DNA from 2 places in the Micromonospora sp. DT201 genome. Region 2 is predicted to be linked to the other one. Evidence: riboswitches for the same ligand, from Rfam matches in the RefSeq annotation. Region 2 holds a riboswitch; the other holds the start of a gene.

Region 1 (7,371 bases), on a different contig from region 2:
CCACCAGGGTGGCGTCGGCGGCGAGGTTCCGGAAGTCGGTCAGCTGCTTGATCGCCTTGTTGTCGTTGCCAGCTGCCTCGGCCTTGCGGGCCGCGTCCAGCTTCGCGGTCAACTGCTTGTGCGCCGTGGCCGAGAGCCGCCCCGTCGCCTTGAACCGGTCCAGCAGGTTCTGCATGTCCCGGAACGAGGTGGTGACGAAGAACCGGACCGTCGAGGTGGTCTCGTTGCCCGCCTTGTCGGTCGCGGTCACGGTCAGCTCGTGCAGGCCGAGCGGCAGCTCGTACATGGCCTGCAGAGTGCCGCTGGTGTACGCCTGGCCGTCCAACTTGCCGACCACGGTCGCGATGCCCGAGGTCGGGTCGACAGCCTGCCAGGACACCCGGACGTCCTGGCTGTCGCCGTAGAGCTGGCCGTCGGCGAGCCCGGACACCAGCAGCGTCGGCTTGGTGCCGTCGATGCGCAGCACCGCCGACTTGAGCGTCTCGGCGTTGCCCGCCTTGTCGGTCGAGCGGAACAGCAGCTCGTGCTGTCCGTCACCGGTCACCTCGACCGGTGCCGAGTACGGCGTCCACGCGCCACCGTCCAGCGACCACTCCACCGTCTTGACACCGGAACCGGCGTCGGTCGAGGTCAGCACGACCGGGATCGTCCCGTTGTGCCAGCCGGCGTCGTTCGCCGGAGCGAACGTCGCCGAGGTCACCGGTGCCGTGGCGTCGATCTTGACCGAGACGGTCTTCGTCGACTCCACGTTGCCCGCCTTATCGGTCGAGCGGAACCGCAGCTCGTGCTCGCCGTCCCCGGTGACCTCCACCGGTGCGGTGTACGCCGTCCAGGTGGTGGCCCCGTCCAGCTGGTACTCCGTACCGGCGAGCCCGCTACCGCCGGCCTCGTCGGCACCGGTGAGCGTGATCGTCACCGGCCCGGTGTGCCACCCCTCGGTCGGAGTGCCGGAAACCGCCGCCGTGGTCACCGGCGCGGTCTCGTCGGCCACCTCCGTGCTGAGTCGGAAGTAGTCGAACGAGGCGGTCTTCGACGCCGTCTGGTTGGCGCCGAGGGTGAACAGCCCGACCTTCGGGGTGGCCCCGACCGCGCTGTTGGTCAGCGTCGGCAACGCGGTCCAGGTCGCCCCGTCGGCCGAGTACGACGCGGTGAACGTGTCGCCCGTGCGGGCCAGCCGCAGGTGCCACACCGCCGAGGTCAGGTTGGTCGCCTCGGGCTGCGGGCTCTGGACCACCCCGGCGATCTCGCTGCGGAACTCGATCCGCCGCGTCACCGCCTGGCCGGCCTGGTTGTCCGCGATGAAGTCGAACTTCAGGTAGTTGTCGTCGTCCGCCTGCACGAGCAGACCGGCCTGCTGGTACTGCTCGTTCAGCAGGCTGCCGTCGACCTTCGTCTCCAGGGTCCAGTCGCCGGACGGCGCGGTCTGGAGGATGAAGTTCTTCGGCCCGGTGTTGTCGGTGCCGTAGATGTCACCGTTGGGCACGTCGATCCGCAGCGCGCCACCGGTGACCCGGTAACCGGTCGGGTCCTCCCGCGTGACGGCGTCCCACCGGCACTTGTCCAGCGCGCTGCCGGTGAACTCGTCCGACGGGTCGACCGGGCCGGCCGGAGCGTCCGGCGTGACCTGGAACGAGTCGAACGCGGCGTCGACAACCGGCGCCTCGGTGCCTCCGTTGAGGGCGAAGACCCCGATCCGCGGGTTGGTGATGCCGGCGAGCGCGGCCGAACGGCCGACCGGGGTGAAGGTCTGCCCGTCGCCCGAGGCGGCCGCGGTCAGGTTCGTCCCGTCGCTGGTGATCCGCAGGTACACGGTGTCACCCGCCGGTGCGTTGGTGGCGTCGGCGGCCTCGTTGCGCGGCGTGGCGGCCGTCTCCCGGATGAACTCCACCCGCCGGCTGCCGTTGTACAGCAGGTCCAGCTTGGCGTAGTTGTCGTCGTCGCCGTACACCAGGACGCCGGCTTGCTGGTAGTTGGCCGTCACCGGCAGGGTGACCTTGGTGGTCATCTCCCAGGCGCCGGACGGAGCCGCCTGGAGCACCAGGTTGGTGGCGTCGTTGCGAGCCCCGTAGAGGTCCCCCACGGCGGTGGGCAGCCGCAGCGCGCCGCCACTGAGCGAGTAGAGCTGGTTCTCCCGGATCACGCTGGTCCAGCGGGCCTTGTCGAGGGTGTTGCCGTTGAAGTCGTCCGAACGTGCCCCGAAGCAGGACGTGTCCGGCGCGTCCACCCGCACCGGCACCGAGGCGTACGCCTTGGCGCCCTTGCTGTCGGTCACCGTGAGGGTAGCCGTGAAGGTACCCGGGTTGGCGTAGGTGTGGCTGGCGTCCAGGGTGGTCGCCGTGCTTCCGTCACCGAAGTCCCAGGCGTACGTCAGCGGGGTGTCGCCGTCGGCGTCGGTGGCCGTGCCGTCGAAGGCGACGGTGACCGGCGCGGTGCCGGTCGCCGGGGTGGCCGTGGCGCTGACCGTCGGCGGCGCGTTCTCGGTGACACCGCGGCCGACGAAGTCCATCCAGTTGACGTTGAACAGCGAGCCCGTCCCGCCGTTCGGGTCGCGGGCCAGGAAGTACAGCGAACCGCTCGCGGCACCGGTGACCGGGGCGCTCACGTCCGTGTACGTCTGCCAGCCGCCGGTCGCCGGCACGGTCGCCGTGGCGACCACCGGTCCGTCAACGGCACCCGCGCGGACCTCGATCCGACCGCCAGCGGCGGCCGAGGCGGCCCGGAACCGGATCTCGTTGATGTTGGTCAGGTCCGCAGGGGCCACCGACCACCAGTCGCCGTCCTCGATGAACGCGATGTTCTGACCACCGCCGGCGGTGTCGGCGCCCGTCTCCCGCTGCACGCCGGCGTCTCCGCCGCCGGTGCTCACCGGAGCACGCCCGGTGGCGGTGAAGTACTCGGCCTGCTTCTGCTTCGGCTGCAGGACCTCGATCGCCCGGCCGGTGAGCGCGCCGGCACCGCCGGCACCGCCCTCGTCGGTGTAGGTGGCCTCGAAGACCGCGAAGACGTTCGCCTCGGCGCCGTGCCCGGAGGCGAGCGACGTCTGGACGGTGCCGGTGCAGCCGGTGTGCTGCTCCAACGGGTGGGCGTGCTCGTCGTGACCGAGCAGCACCTGCAGCTGCACCTTGTCGCAGTCGACCTGCCCGTCCTCCGGGTCGGTCACCTTGATGGTGTAGCGGACCTGGTCACCCCAGTTGAAGAAGCCACCGTCCGGCGGGAACTCGATGGTCACCGTCGGCGCGGTGTTGCCCACGGTGATCGGCACGTTGGCCACCGCGGTACGGCCCTTCGGGTTGGTGACCGTGAGCTGGGCGGTGTAGTTGCCCGCCGTGGCGTAGGTGTGCGTCGGGTTGGCCTCGGTGGAGGTCTGCCCGTCGCCGAACGTCCAGGCGTAGGTGAGCGTGCCACCGTCCGGATCCCGGGACCCGGCGCTGGAGAAGGTGACAGTCAAGGGCGCCGCACCCGAGGTCGGGGTGGCGGACGCCGCCGCGATCGGCGCGCGGTCACCGGCGATGTAGTCGATCCGGTAGACGCCCGAGTTGTCGTTGTTGCCGCCGAAGCCGCTGCCCCACTCGATCAGGTACAGCGCGCCGTCCGGGCCGAACTCGAAGTCCATCGGCCGGACCATGCTCATCCCGGTGAGCAACTGGTTGATGTCCACAAGCGACTTGCCGTCGGCGGTCACCTGCATCGTGTACATCTTGTTCTGGTTCCACTCGCCGAGCAGCGCCTTGCCGTCGTAGTACGCCGGCCACTTCCGGGTGGAGTTCAGGTCGGCGTCGTACCGGTAGACCGGACCGCCCATCGGGGCACCACCGCCGCCGATCTCCGGGTAACGCGCGTCACCGGCGTACCCGTAGTCGACTGTCGCAGGGACGACCGGCGGGAGGTTGGTCAGACCGGTGTTGTTGGGCGAGTTGTTCACCGGTGCCGCGCAGTCGAACTTCGCCCCACTCGGACCGGACGGGAACGTGTAGTCGTTGTACGCCTCGTTCGTCCCCGTGCAGTACGGCCAGCCGTAGTTGCCGGGGGTCACGATGTTCCACTCGACCAGACCGCGGGGGCCGCGGTCCGGGTTGTTCGCGTTGGCGTCCGGCCCGTAGTCCCCGACGTACAGCGTGTCGGTCTTCGGGTCGGTGCCGATCCGGAACGGGTTGCGGAAGCCCATCGCGTAGATCTCGGGACGGGTCTTCTCGGTGCCCGGCGCGAAGAGGTTGCCCGCCGGGACGGTGTACGTCCCGTCGTCCTCCGGGTGGATCCGGATCACCTTGCCGCGCAGGTCGTTGGTGTTGGCCGAGGTGCGCTGCGAGTCGAAGTCCTGGCGACCCGGCCGCTCGTCGAGCGGCGAGTACGAGTTCGACTCGAACGGGTTGGTGTTGTCACCGGTGGCCAGGTAGAGGTTGCCGGCGCTGTCGAAGGTCATGCTGCCACCGGCGTGGCAGCAGGTGTTGCGCTGGGTGTCGACCCGCAGCACCTGCTTCTCGCTGGCCAGGTCGATCGTGTCACCGGTCACTGTGAACCGGGACAGCAGGTTGCGGGTGACGCCGTCGTTCGGGGCGTAGTACAGATACACCCACTTGTTGGTGGCGAAGTCCGGGTCGAGCCGGATGCCGATCAGGCCGTCCTCGTTGCCGGTGAAGACGTCCAGGTCGACGGCGGTGACGGTGCTGCCGGTGTCCGGCTTCACGATCTGCACGCGACCGTCGCGCTCGACGTAGAAGACCCGCCCGTCGGGAGCGATGTCCAACTCCATCGGGTTGCTGGTGTTGCTGTCCAGGGAGACCTTCTCGAAGTTCGAGGTCTTCGAGGCGCCGCAGTCGGCGTCGACCACACCTGCCGCGGTCTGGATGCCGCCGAGCAGGTGGGAGAGGAACTCGGGCTCCGCGTACGACTCCCGGGTGTGTCCGCCGCCGGTGTACCAGGACCGACCACCGTCGAAGTCCTGGCACCAGGCGGTCGGGTGGTCGGCACCCATCGCGCCGGCGCCCGGGGTGTAGCTCTTCTCGTCCAGGCTGGCCAACACGTGCACGTCGGGCCGCGGATTGGTCTGGAAGTTGTACCACTCGTCGAACCGGGACCAGCGGTCCGGCAGCGTGGCGGTGGACGGGTGGGCGTGGTCCTCCACCTTGACCGTGGCCTGCTGGTTGGCCGGGTGGTTGGCGAAGTACGCGCCGACCAGGTCGCCGTACCAGGCCCAGCTGTACTCGGTGTCCGAGGCGGCGTGGATGCCGACGTAGCCGCCGCCGGCCTTCACGTAGCGCTCGAATGCCGCCTGTTGGTCGGCGTTGAGCACGTCACCGGTGGTGGAAAGCCAGATCACCGCCTTGTACTTCGCGAGGTTGGCGTCGCTGAATGCGGCGCCGTCCTCGGAACTGTCCACGGTGAATCCGTTGGCGGCACCGAGTTGTTGGATGGCGGCGATGCCGGTGGGGATGGAGTCGTGCCGGAAGCCGGCGGTCTTGGAGAAGACCAGGACGGAGTAGGGATCGGCGGCTGCCTTCGCTACCTTCGGCGCCACCTGGGTGACCGGGGCTGCGGCTGGTGCCTCTCGCGGGGGGACCTGTGTCGCCGTCGGTGCCGCCTGTGCGGGCGTACCGAACAGCGTCGTCGAGGCGAGAGCTAGGGAGATGAAGGTCGCGGTGATGGGTACGCGGGCACGACGAGAACGGGACACGCCGCCTCCTGTGTCGTAGTGACAGAGCTCGCGGGAGTCGGCACGCCGAAGGCCGTCCCGGGATGGAGTCGGCGGTTACACCGTGCCAGGGTGGCCCCTCCGACATTTTGTCGAATCGCTGAACAAATTAATTCGGCTCGCTCGATGTCCGGCAAGATGCCGGCGGGTAACGGTTCTGCAACAGCGGGCGACATTCCGAACAGGACTGGATCAACCGCCCATCGATTTCGCTCGTTGGGGGACGTGGTCCGGCTCACCGTCCGCCGCCGCTGCCTCGCCTTGGCAGACCGGCGGATCTGTCGTACGGTGACACGCAAGTAACCCACGGGAGCCCGGTGTACCGGGCTGAGAGGGGGGCTGACAGCCCCCGACCGTTGAACCTGATCCGGGTAATGCCGGCGCAGGGAGGAGCGTTGCCGTGCCGTCCCTAGGACGACTGCATCTGATCACCGACACCCGACCCGGGCAGGACCCACTCACCGTGGTCCGGGCCGCCCTCACGGCGGCCCGCGCCGACCTGGTGGTGCAGGTCCGGGTCGAGGACTCCGCTACCGACCGCGAGGCGTACGACCTGGCCCGACGGGTGCTGGCGCTCTGCGCGCCGTACCAGGCGACCTGCCTGGTCAACGACAGGTTGCACGTGGCGCTCGCGGTGGGTGCCGACGGTGGGCACGTCGGCGCGGACGACCTGCCGGTCGCCGCCGCCCGCCGGGTGCTCGGCCCGACCGGGGTGCTCGGAGCCACCGCCCGCGCGCCGGAAACCGCGACCGAGGCCGTCACGGCGGGAGCCAGCTACCTGGGCGTCGGGCCATGCCACCCCACCAGCACGAAGTCCGGCCTGCCGGACCCCATCGGGCCCGCCGGGGTACGCGCTGTCGTCGACGCCGTCGACGTGCCGGTCATCGCGATCGGGGGAGTGACCGCCGCCCGGGTGCCTGCGCTGCGGGCCGCCGGGGCGTACGGGGTGGCGGTGGTCGGTGCGGTGTCCGGCGCCGCCGATCCGGCACGGGCGACCGCCGAGCTGATCGAGGCCCTGACGTGCTGACCGGCCGGTCGGAGTCAGCGCCATCGAGCGACTGGGTCCGGCCGGACGTTGCGGTGGTGGGGGCGGGGCCGATCGGGCTGGCAATCGCCTGGCGCTGCGCCGCCCGAGGGCTGCGCGTGGTGGTGCACGATCCGGCACCCGGCTCGGGGGCGTCGGCGGTGGCCGCCGGCATGCTCGCACCCGTCGCCGAGGCGTACTTCGGTGAACGGCAGCTGACCGAACTGCTGCTGGCGTCCGCCGCCCGCTGGCCGACGTTCGCCGCCGAGCTGACCGAGGCGACCGGCGCCGACATCGGCTACCGGACCGAGGGCACCCTGCTGGTCGGGCTGACCGGCGACGACCTGGCTGAGGCACGCCGACTCTGGGCGTACCAGCAGGGTTTGGGCCTGCCCGTGACCCTGCTGCGCCCCACCGAGCTGCGCGACCGCGAGCCGGCGCTCGCCCCTCGGGTGCGAGGCGGCGCGCTCGCGCCCACCGACCACCAGGTCGACCCCCGGTTGGTGCTGCCGGCGCTGCGCACGGCAGCGCAGCGGGCCGGCGCGGTGCTGGTGCCGCAGACAGTTCGGCTCCTGTCCGACGTGGATGCACGGATCACCGTGGTCGCCGCCGGCTGCGGGGCCGCCGCACTCACCGGTCTGCCCGTGCGGCCGGTGAA
Region 2 (7,371 bases):
TCTCGGGCGTCCCGCATCCCCACCGCAGTTCGGCGGTGCTGGCCATGCCCGACCCCGGTGAGCAGTTCCTTTCCCGTCGACCGTCGCGCTGCGGCGGTCACCAGCCGATCCGACCGACCGCCGGAGCGCGGGACCGGCCGTGACGGTCGGCAGAAGGAGGCCCGGATGCCAGCCAGGCGTAACCCGAAGAAGTCCCGCAAGACCCCGCTCGGCACCCACCCGGCGGCCGAGCGTGGCCCGCTCCCCGCATTGACGGTGGGGCCGGATCTACCGGATCTACCGGTCGAGTCGATCCTGCCGCTCGACGGACTGACGAGTGACATACCGGTGGTGGTCGACGTGCCCTCGGCGGACGACGCGCTGGTCGTGCCCCCGGTGGTCAACGTGCCGACAACGCTGGACGTGCCCTCGGTGGTCGACCCGTCGTTGACCGTCGGTCGGCCGGCGGCACCGAAGGCCGGACCGCCGCAGGCCGGGGGAGGCCGCTCCGGCGGCGGCAAGAGCCAGCGAGCGGGTCAACCGCGCCGCTACGCCTTCCGCCGCAGCTGAGCCACCCAGCCCACCCAGCCCTGCCCGCCCCGTCGATCGTGCAGTTCCCGACGCCGATGTCCGATTGTCCGGACCTGCGACATGATCGACTCCACGTCGCCGATGTGGCGGCATCCCGCCTCGCGGATACCGCAATGTCGGCGACATGGAGTCGATCACGCCCGGACGCCCACCGCGCCGGGCGGAGGGCCGGGGCCAGGGTTCACGGCCGCGCGGGTTAGCTGATCAAGGGACGGAAGGCGCCTAGGAGGACGCTTGTCGTGAGGGCGGCGCCGGCCAGCACGACCGCCCCGGCGATGAGGAGAGCGTCGGCCCGGGTGAAGCGTTGGCGGCGGGCGACTGTCCGGGGCGTGCCGGCGTCGAAGCCGCGCGCGTCCATCGCCACGGCGAGGCGGGTGCCCCGGCGGATAGCCCCGACCAGCAGCGCGAACGCGGTGGAGGCGAACAGTCGCAGCTTCGCCACCGGGTTGCGTCCCGCGTCGACGCCCCGCGCGCGCCGAGCCATGCTGATCATTTGCCACTCCTGGCCGAGCAGCGGCACCAGCCGGAACGCGGCCAACGCCCCGATTGCGAAGCGGGCCGGCGCCTTCGCGTTCTGGATCAACGAGTCGGCCAGGTCGGTGGGGTCGGTGGTCGCAAAGACGATCACACCGGGCAGGGCCACTGCGAAGACCCGCAGCACGAGGCCGAGCGCGGTGAGCAGCACGCCGGTGCTCACCAGCATCGGTCCAGCGTCCAGGAGGACCCGGCCGGACCGGTCGGCTGCGAAGAGCACCAGGGTGACCACGATGCCGGCGGCGCTGAGCAGCAGTGGCAGGGCCCGCCGGGCCAGCACCCGGTAGCCGATGCCGAACAGCGGCAGCACGGCGAGTTCGATCGCGATGGCGATCGCCGGGGCCACCGGGTCCAGGGTGGCCAGCAGGGTGAACGAGAAGACCAGCGCGGCGGCGACCTTCGCCACCGGGTTGCGGCGGGCCAACGGCGCACCGGGTGCCGCGACCGGCTCGATGTTGATCATTCTTTGCCGTCGCTGGTCGGGGCCCGTTGGAGGGTGACGGTGCGGTCGGCGAGCGCGGCGACGAAGTCCGCGTCGTGGGTGACCGCGACCACGCCATGCCCGGCGTCACGCAGGTCGGCGAAGAGATCGACCAACTCCTGCCAGGTCCGCCGGTCCTGGCCGAAGGTGGGTTCGTCGCAGATCAGCAGGCGGGGCGCGGTGGCCAGGGCGGTCGCCACGCTCAGCCGCCGCGCCTCCCCACCAGAGAGGGTGTACGGGTTGGCGGCGGCGAGCCGGGCCAGTCGCAGCCGTTCCAGCAGCCCGGACACGGTCTCCTTGACGGCTGCCTCGGGTTGACCGGTCCGGCGTGGGCCCAGCGCCAGTTCGTCGAAGACGGTGCTGGTGACGAACTGGTGCTCCGGATCCTGGAACACCGACCCGATCCGTCGGGCCAGCGCGGGCGCCCGCCAGCGGTGCGGGGGAGTGCGGTGGTCCGCGTCGGCCAGTTCGGCGGATGCGGTGACCCGCCCGGTGCCCGGCCGGAGTAAACCGCCGAGCAGCAACGCCAGGGTGGACTTGCCGGCGCCGTTGGGCCCGCGTACGGCGAGTGCTTCGCCGGCGCGTACCGCCAGGTCGGTGGAGCCCAGCCGGGGCGGCAGGCCGAGCCGGTCGGCGGTGAGCAGGAGGCCCCCGGGCGCGGCGGTGGCCGGTCGGGGCGCGATGGGGTGACCGGGCACCCAGACCCCCTCGGCGGCCAGGGTGGCACCGTGCGCGGCGAAGACCGCCTCGGGGGTGCCGTCGGCGCGGACCCCGCCGCCGGGTTCCAGGACGACCACCCGGTCGACGAGCGGCAGTGCCTCGGCGATCCGGTGTTCGACCAGGATCAGCGTGGTGTCGGCGTCCAGCGCGCCGGACACTGCCTGTCGGATCAGGTCGGCCCCGGCCGGATCGAGGTTGGCGGTTGGTTCGTCGAGCAGCAGCAACTCGGGGCGCAGGGCCAGCACTCCGGCCAGCGCGAGGCGTTGCTGTTCGCCGCCGGAGAGCGCGGCGGTGTTGCGGTCGCGGGGGTACGGGAAGCCGACCCGGTGCAGCGCCTCGTCCACGCGGGGCCAGATCTCGTCGGTTGGTACCCCTCGGTTTTCCAGCCCGAATGCGACGTCGTCGCCGCAGCGCGCCATCACCAGTTGGGTTTCCGGATCCTGGAAGACGATGCCGACCCGTTCCCGCCCCTTGCGCGGGTCGAGCCCGTCGATCTCGACGGTGCCCTCCTGCTCGCCGGAGTCCTCGGGCAGCAGCCCGGCCAGCGCGGCGAGCAAGGTGCTCTTACCGGCACCAGAAGGCCCGAGCAGCAGAACCCGCTCCCCGGCCTCAACCCGCAGATCAACCCCCCGCACAGCCCAGGCGCGCCGCCCAGCGTGCCGCCACCCAAACCCCCGCAGCAGTACCCCGCCCACCAAACCCCACCCCCTCTCCCTCTCCCGCCCCGGCCGCCGCCTCCACCCTGCCCGGTTGATCATGAGGTTGACGATGGTTCTGAAGATCCATCCGCCCGCCAACCTCATGATCGACGCGATCGACCCGGGGTCAGATGAGTGCGCGGTCCTGGGCTACTGGGAAACGGTCCAGGGCGCCCGTGTTGGCCAGGGCCTTGGTCAGCAGCCAGCCGCCAGCGCCGGCGATCACGGTGGAGCTGACGATGGTGAGCAGCGCGTACGGGATGCGGTAGTCGGTCAGCGCGTAGTCGACGTTCCAGACGAAGAAGTCGAAGAGTGCGGCGCTGAGACCGGTCAGCGCGCCGGCCAGCATTGCGGTCGGCAGGCGGAACGACCGGTACCTGAAGGCGGCGAACGCCAACTCGGCGCCGATGCCCTGCACGATGCCCTGCGGGATGACCGTGCCGGCCCACTGGCTGCCCAACAGTGCCGAGAGAACCGCGGCCACCGTCTCGCAGTAGAGCGCGGCGCCGGGCTTGCGGATGACCAGACCGCCGATCACGGCCGGCATCAGCCAGACGCCGTAGAGCAGCGTCTGCGCCGGCGGGAAGAAGGCGAACGCACCCTCGGTGGCGCTCCAGACCAGGCCCCACGCCCAGAAGATGACGCCGAAGGCGACCGCGATCACCGAGGCGACCACGATGTCGATGGTCCGCCAGCGGCTGGTGTCGGTGGTGGATTTCATGTGTTGCTCCCAGTTCTGACTGCGAACCAGGAGAAGACGCACGCCGCGCGCCCGGTGGCACCGGACGGCGGCGCGGCTGGAGGTCGACCGAACTCCCTGCGCTGGCATTACCCAGATCAGGTTCGAGGGTCTGCGGGCGTGCCCGCACTCTCAGCGCTGTGCGCTCCCCTGTCGGATGTGAAGTTGTCTCGCTGACGCTAACACCGACCTGGGCCGCCGGCCCAGCAGGGCATCGGCCTGACCTGCGGGGAGCGACCGACCCGCCGTCGGCTGGGTACGCTTCCGATCATGCGGGTTGACGCGCGAGGTCTCACGTTCGAGGTAACCGCCGGCGGTCCGCCGGACGGCGTACCCGCTCTGCTGCTGCACGGTTTCCCGCAGCACAGCGCCGAATGGGACGACGTGGTGCCGACACTGCATGCGGCCGGGCTGCGCACGTATGCGCTGGACCAGCGCGGCTACTCACCCGGTGCCCGACCCACGGGGGTGGCCGACTACCGGATCCCCGAGCTCGTCGCTGACGTGGTGGCGGTGCTCGACGCACTCGGGCTGGACGCCGTCCACCTGGTCGGCCACGACTGGGGCGCGATCGTGGCGTGGGCGGTCTCCGCCGGGCACCCGGATCGGGTCCGCACGTTGACCGCGGTGTCCGTGCCACATCCGGCGGCCATGGCGCAGGCCCTGGCCACCGACAGCCAGCAGAAGGCCCGCTCGTCGTACATTGCGCTGTTCCGCAAGCCGGACAAGGCGGAGAAGGTGCTGCTGGCGTGGCACGCGACCGCGCTGCGCAAGATGCTGGGCGGGGTGGGCGACGCGCCCCGGGTGGACCGCTACGCCGACCCGATGCGCGAGCCCGGGGCGCTCACCGCCGCGTTGAACTGGTACCGGGCGATGTCCCGCGCCGACCTGGCCGGCGTCGGCCCGGTCGCGGTGCCCACCACGTACGTCTGGAGTGACCGGGACGTCGCCATCGGCCGGACCGCAGCCGAGGCGTGCGCGGCGAACGTCACCGGGGAATTCCGCTTTGTGCAGCTGCCCGGGGTGAGTCACTGGATCCCGGACACGGCACCAGGCCCACTCGCCGAGGCGATCCTCGCCCGAGCCGGCGGAACGGCCCGAGCCGGCGGAACGGCCTGAGCCGTGCGGCTCAGCGAGGGAGGGCCATCGTGACGACGGACGCGAGCGGGCTGGGCACTCGGCGCTCGATCGCCGCGCAGTTGCGCGTGCTGGGCGTACGACCCGGCGCGACGCTGCTGGTGCACGCCGCGCTACGTCCGTTGGGATTCGTCTGCGGCGGGCCGCAGGCGGTGGTGCTCGCCCTGCGCGACGCGCTCGGCCCGGACGGCACGATCGTGGTGCCCACCCACACGCCGGACAACAGCGACCCCGCGGGTTGGCGTAACCCGCCGGTGCCGGCGGGCTGGTGGCCGCTGATCCGCGCCGAGATGCCGGGCTTCGACCCGGCGGTCACGCCGAGCCGGTTCATGGGTTTGCTCGCCGAGACCGTTCGCGGCTGGCCCGGTGCCATGCGCAGTACGCATCCGCACGTGTCGTTCGCCGCACTCGGGCCGGCCGCCGAGCAGGTGGTCACCGGGCACACCCTGGGCGACATGCTCGGCGAGGGTTCGCCGCTGGCCCGGCTCTACGACCTGGACGCCGACGTGTTGCTGCTGGGCGTGGACCACTCCGTGAGCACCTCACTGCACCTGGCCGAATATCGCTGCCCGGGTTCGCCCCGCGAGCAGGTGGGCGCCGCAGTGCGGACCGACGACGGTGGTCGCGAGTGGGTGTGGTGGCAGGACGTACGGCTCGACGCGAACGACTTCGACGCGTTGGGCAAGGACCTGGAGGTCACCGGGGCGGTTCGCATCGGACCGGTCGGCACCGGGACCGGCAGGTTGATGCGTCAGCGGGCGGCTGTCGACTTCGCGGTGCGCTGGCTGGCCCGTAATCGGACGACGGAGGACGCATGACGGTGAGTGCCGAGGACTACTTGGCCGTGGTGACCGAGACGATCGGCCGGGTGGCCGCCAGTCAGCGGGAGGCGGTGGGGCGGGCCGCCGACCTGATCGCCGAGGCGGTGCGCGCCGACGGCGTGGTGCACGCGTTCGGCACCGGCCATTCGGAGGCCCTCGCGATGGAGATCGCCGGCCGGGCGGGCGGTCTGGTGCCGACCAACCGGATCGCGCTGCGTGACCTGGTGTTGCTCGGCGGCGACCCGGCCGAGCGGCTCGGTCCGCTGCTGGAACGGGACCCGGCGGTTGCGCACCGCCTCTACGAGCTGGCCCCGGTGCGGCCCGCCGACGTCTTCGTGCTCGCCTCGAACTCCGGGGTCAACGGCGCGATGGTGGAGTTCGCCACGCTGGTCAAGGAACGCGGCCACGCTCTGGTGGCGATCACCTCCGCACAGCACTCCGGCCAAATGACCTCCCGCCACCCGTCCGGGCGCAAGCTGGGCGACCTCGCCGACGTGGTGCTCGACAACGGTGCTCCGTACGGTGACGCGACGCTGCCGCTTCCCGGCGGTGGCGCGGTCGGCGCGGTTTCTTCGATCACCGCTGCGCTGCTGGCTCAGCAGATCACCGTGGAGGTGGTGGCGCGGTTGCTGGCGGCGGGGGAGCGTCCGCCGGTCTACCTGTCGGCGAACATCCCGGACGGTGATGCCCACAACACGGCGCTGGAGGCCCGGTACGCGGGTCGGATCCGACGCGGCTCCTGACGCCGCGACGCGCTGCTCCCGGTGGCCGACTTGCGTCTCGGAGATGAACGGCAGATGTCGTGAACCAGTTTCGCGCTCGGCCGGGTGGGGCAATTGCGTTGCTGCCGGCGGCCGGGACCGCCGGCAGTAGCGTCGCACCGGAGGTAGCGCGTGTCCAAGGAGACCGAGAAGCAGCGTTGGCAGCGCAACTTCGCTGACCTGTTGCAGGAGTTGCGGGTCGCACAGACCGGCGTGCAGATTCTCTTCGCCTTCCTGCTCACCCTGCCGTTCAGTAACGGTTTCACTCGGACCAGCGAGTTTCAGCGGGACGTCTACATCGTTGCGCTGCTTGCGGCGGCTGCCGCCACTGCCATGATCATCTCGCCGGTGGCGTTCCATCGGGCGCTGTTCCGGCAGGGGCGCAAGCCGGAGCTGGTGCGGTTCGCTCACCGGATGGCCACCGGTGGTCTCGCCTTCATGCTGATCGCGATGGTCAGCGCGGTGCTGCTGATCACCGACTTCGTGCTGGATCGGCCGATCGCCTTCGTGCTCACTGCGCTGACCGGGCTCTGGTTCCTCACGTTCTGGGCTGCCCTGCCGTTCGCCCGGCGCAACTGGGGTGAGGACGACATCGACGACGAGGACGACGACCCGGATGAGATCGCCGGCCGCTGATCGAGGCGAGCGGGCCGAATCGGATATTCACGCAACGCTACCCCTGGGTAACACCCGGGGGTAGCGTGGCGTTGAGGGCGCATGCCGAGCAGCCGCACCAAGGTTCGAGGGGGCAGCCGTGACCACGACGCAGGACGGCCGACCAGCACCGGACGGCCCCGATTCCGACACCAGCCCCGACACCGCCGGTGCCGCGGCGCCGTTGCCGGCGGAGGCCGGTCAGGTCTCGGAGAAGGAGGCCCGACGGGTCGCCGAGGCCGCTCGCGAGTCCACC

Evidence for each region. A riboswitch is a leader RNA that binds a small molecule or an ion and turns the genes downstream of it on or off. The one in region 2 is predicted to bind thiamine pyrophosphate.
Region 1: linked by a shared signal. The riboswitch ahead of thiE (thiamine phosphate synthase) and the one ahead of ACLQ28_RS32380 (ECF transporter S component) in region 2 are both predicted to bind thiamine pyrophosphate.

What each region holds. Positions count from the first base shown of each region.
Region 1 covers NZ_JBNCKP010000001.1:133,451-140,821, forward strand. The annotation lists gene ACLQ28_RS00735 (ThuA domain-containing protein) at 1-5,671, opposite strand, end outside; TPP riboswitch at 5,986-6,095, shown strand; gene thiE (thiamine phosphate synthase) at 6,090-6,716, shown strand; gene thiO (glycine oxidase ThiO) at 6,713-7,371, shown strand, end outside.
Region 2 covers NZ_JBNCKP010000033.1:35,789-43,159, forward strand. The annotation lists gene ACLQ28_RS32365 (hypothetical protein) at 166-549, shown strand; gene ACLQ28_RS32370 (energy-coupling factor transporter transmembrane component T family protein) at 767-1,567, opposite strand; gene ACLQ28_RS32375 (ABC transporter ATP-binding protein) at 1,564-3,000, opposite strand; gene ACLQ28_RS32380 (ECF transporter S component) at 3,131-3,724, opposite strand; TPP riboswitch at 3,800-3,904, opposite strand; gene ACLQ28_RS32385 (alpha/beta fold hydrolase) at 4,013-4,861, shown strand; gene ACLQ28_RS32390 (aminoglycoside N(3)-acetyltransferase) at 4,891-5,697, shown strand; gene ACLQ28_RS32395 (sugar isomerase domain-containing protein) at 5,694-6,443, shown strand; gene ACLQ28_RS32400 (DUF6328 family protein) at 6,594-7,097, shown strand; gene ACLQ28_RS32405 (acyl-CoA dehydrogenase family protein) at 7,216-7,371, shown strand, end outside.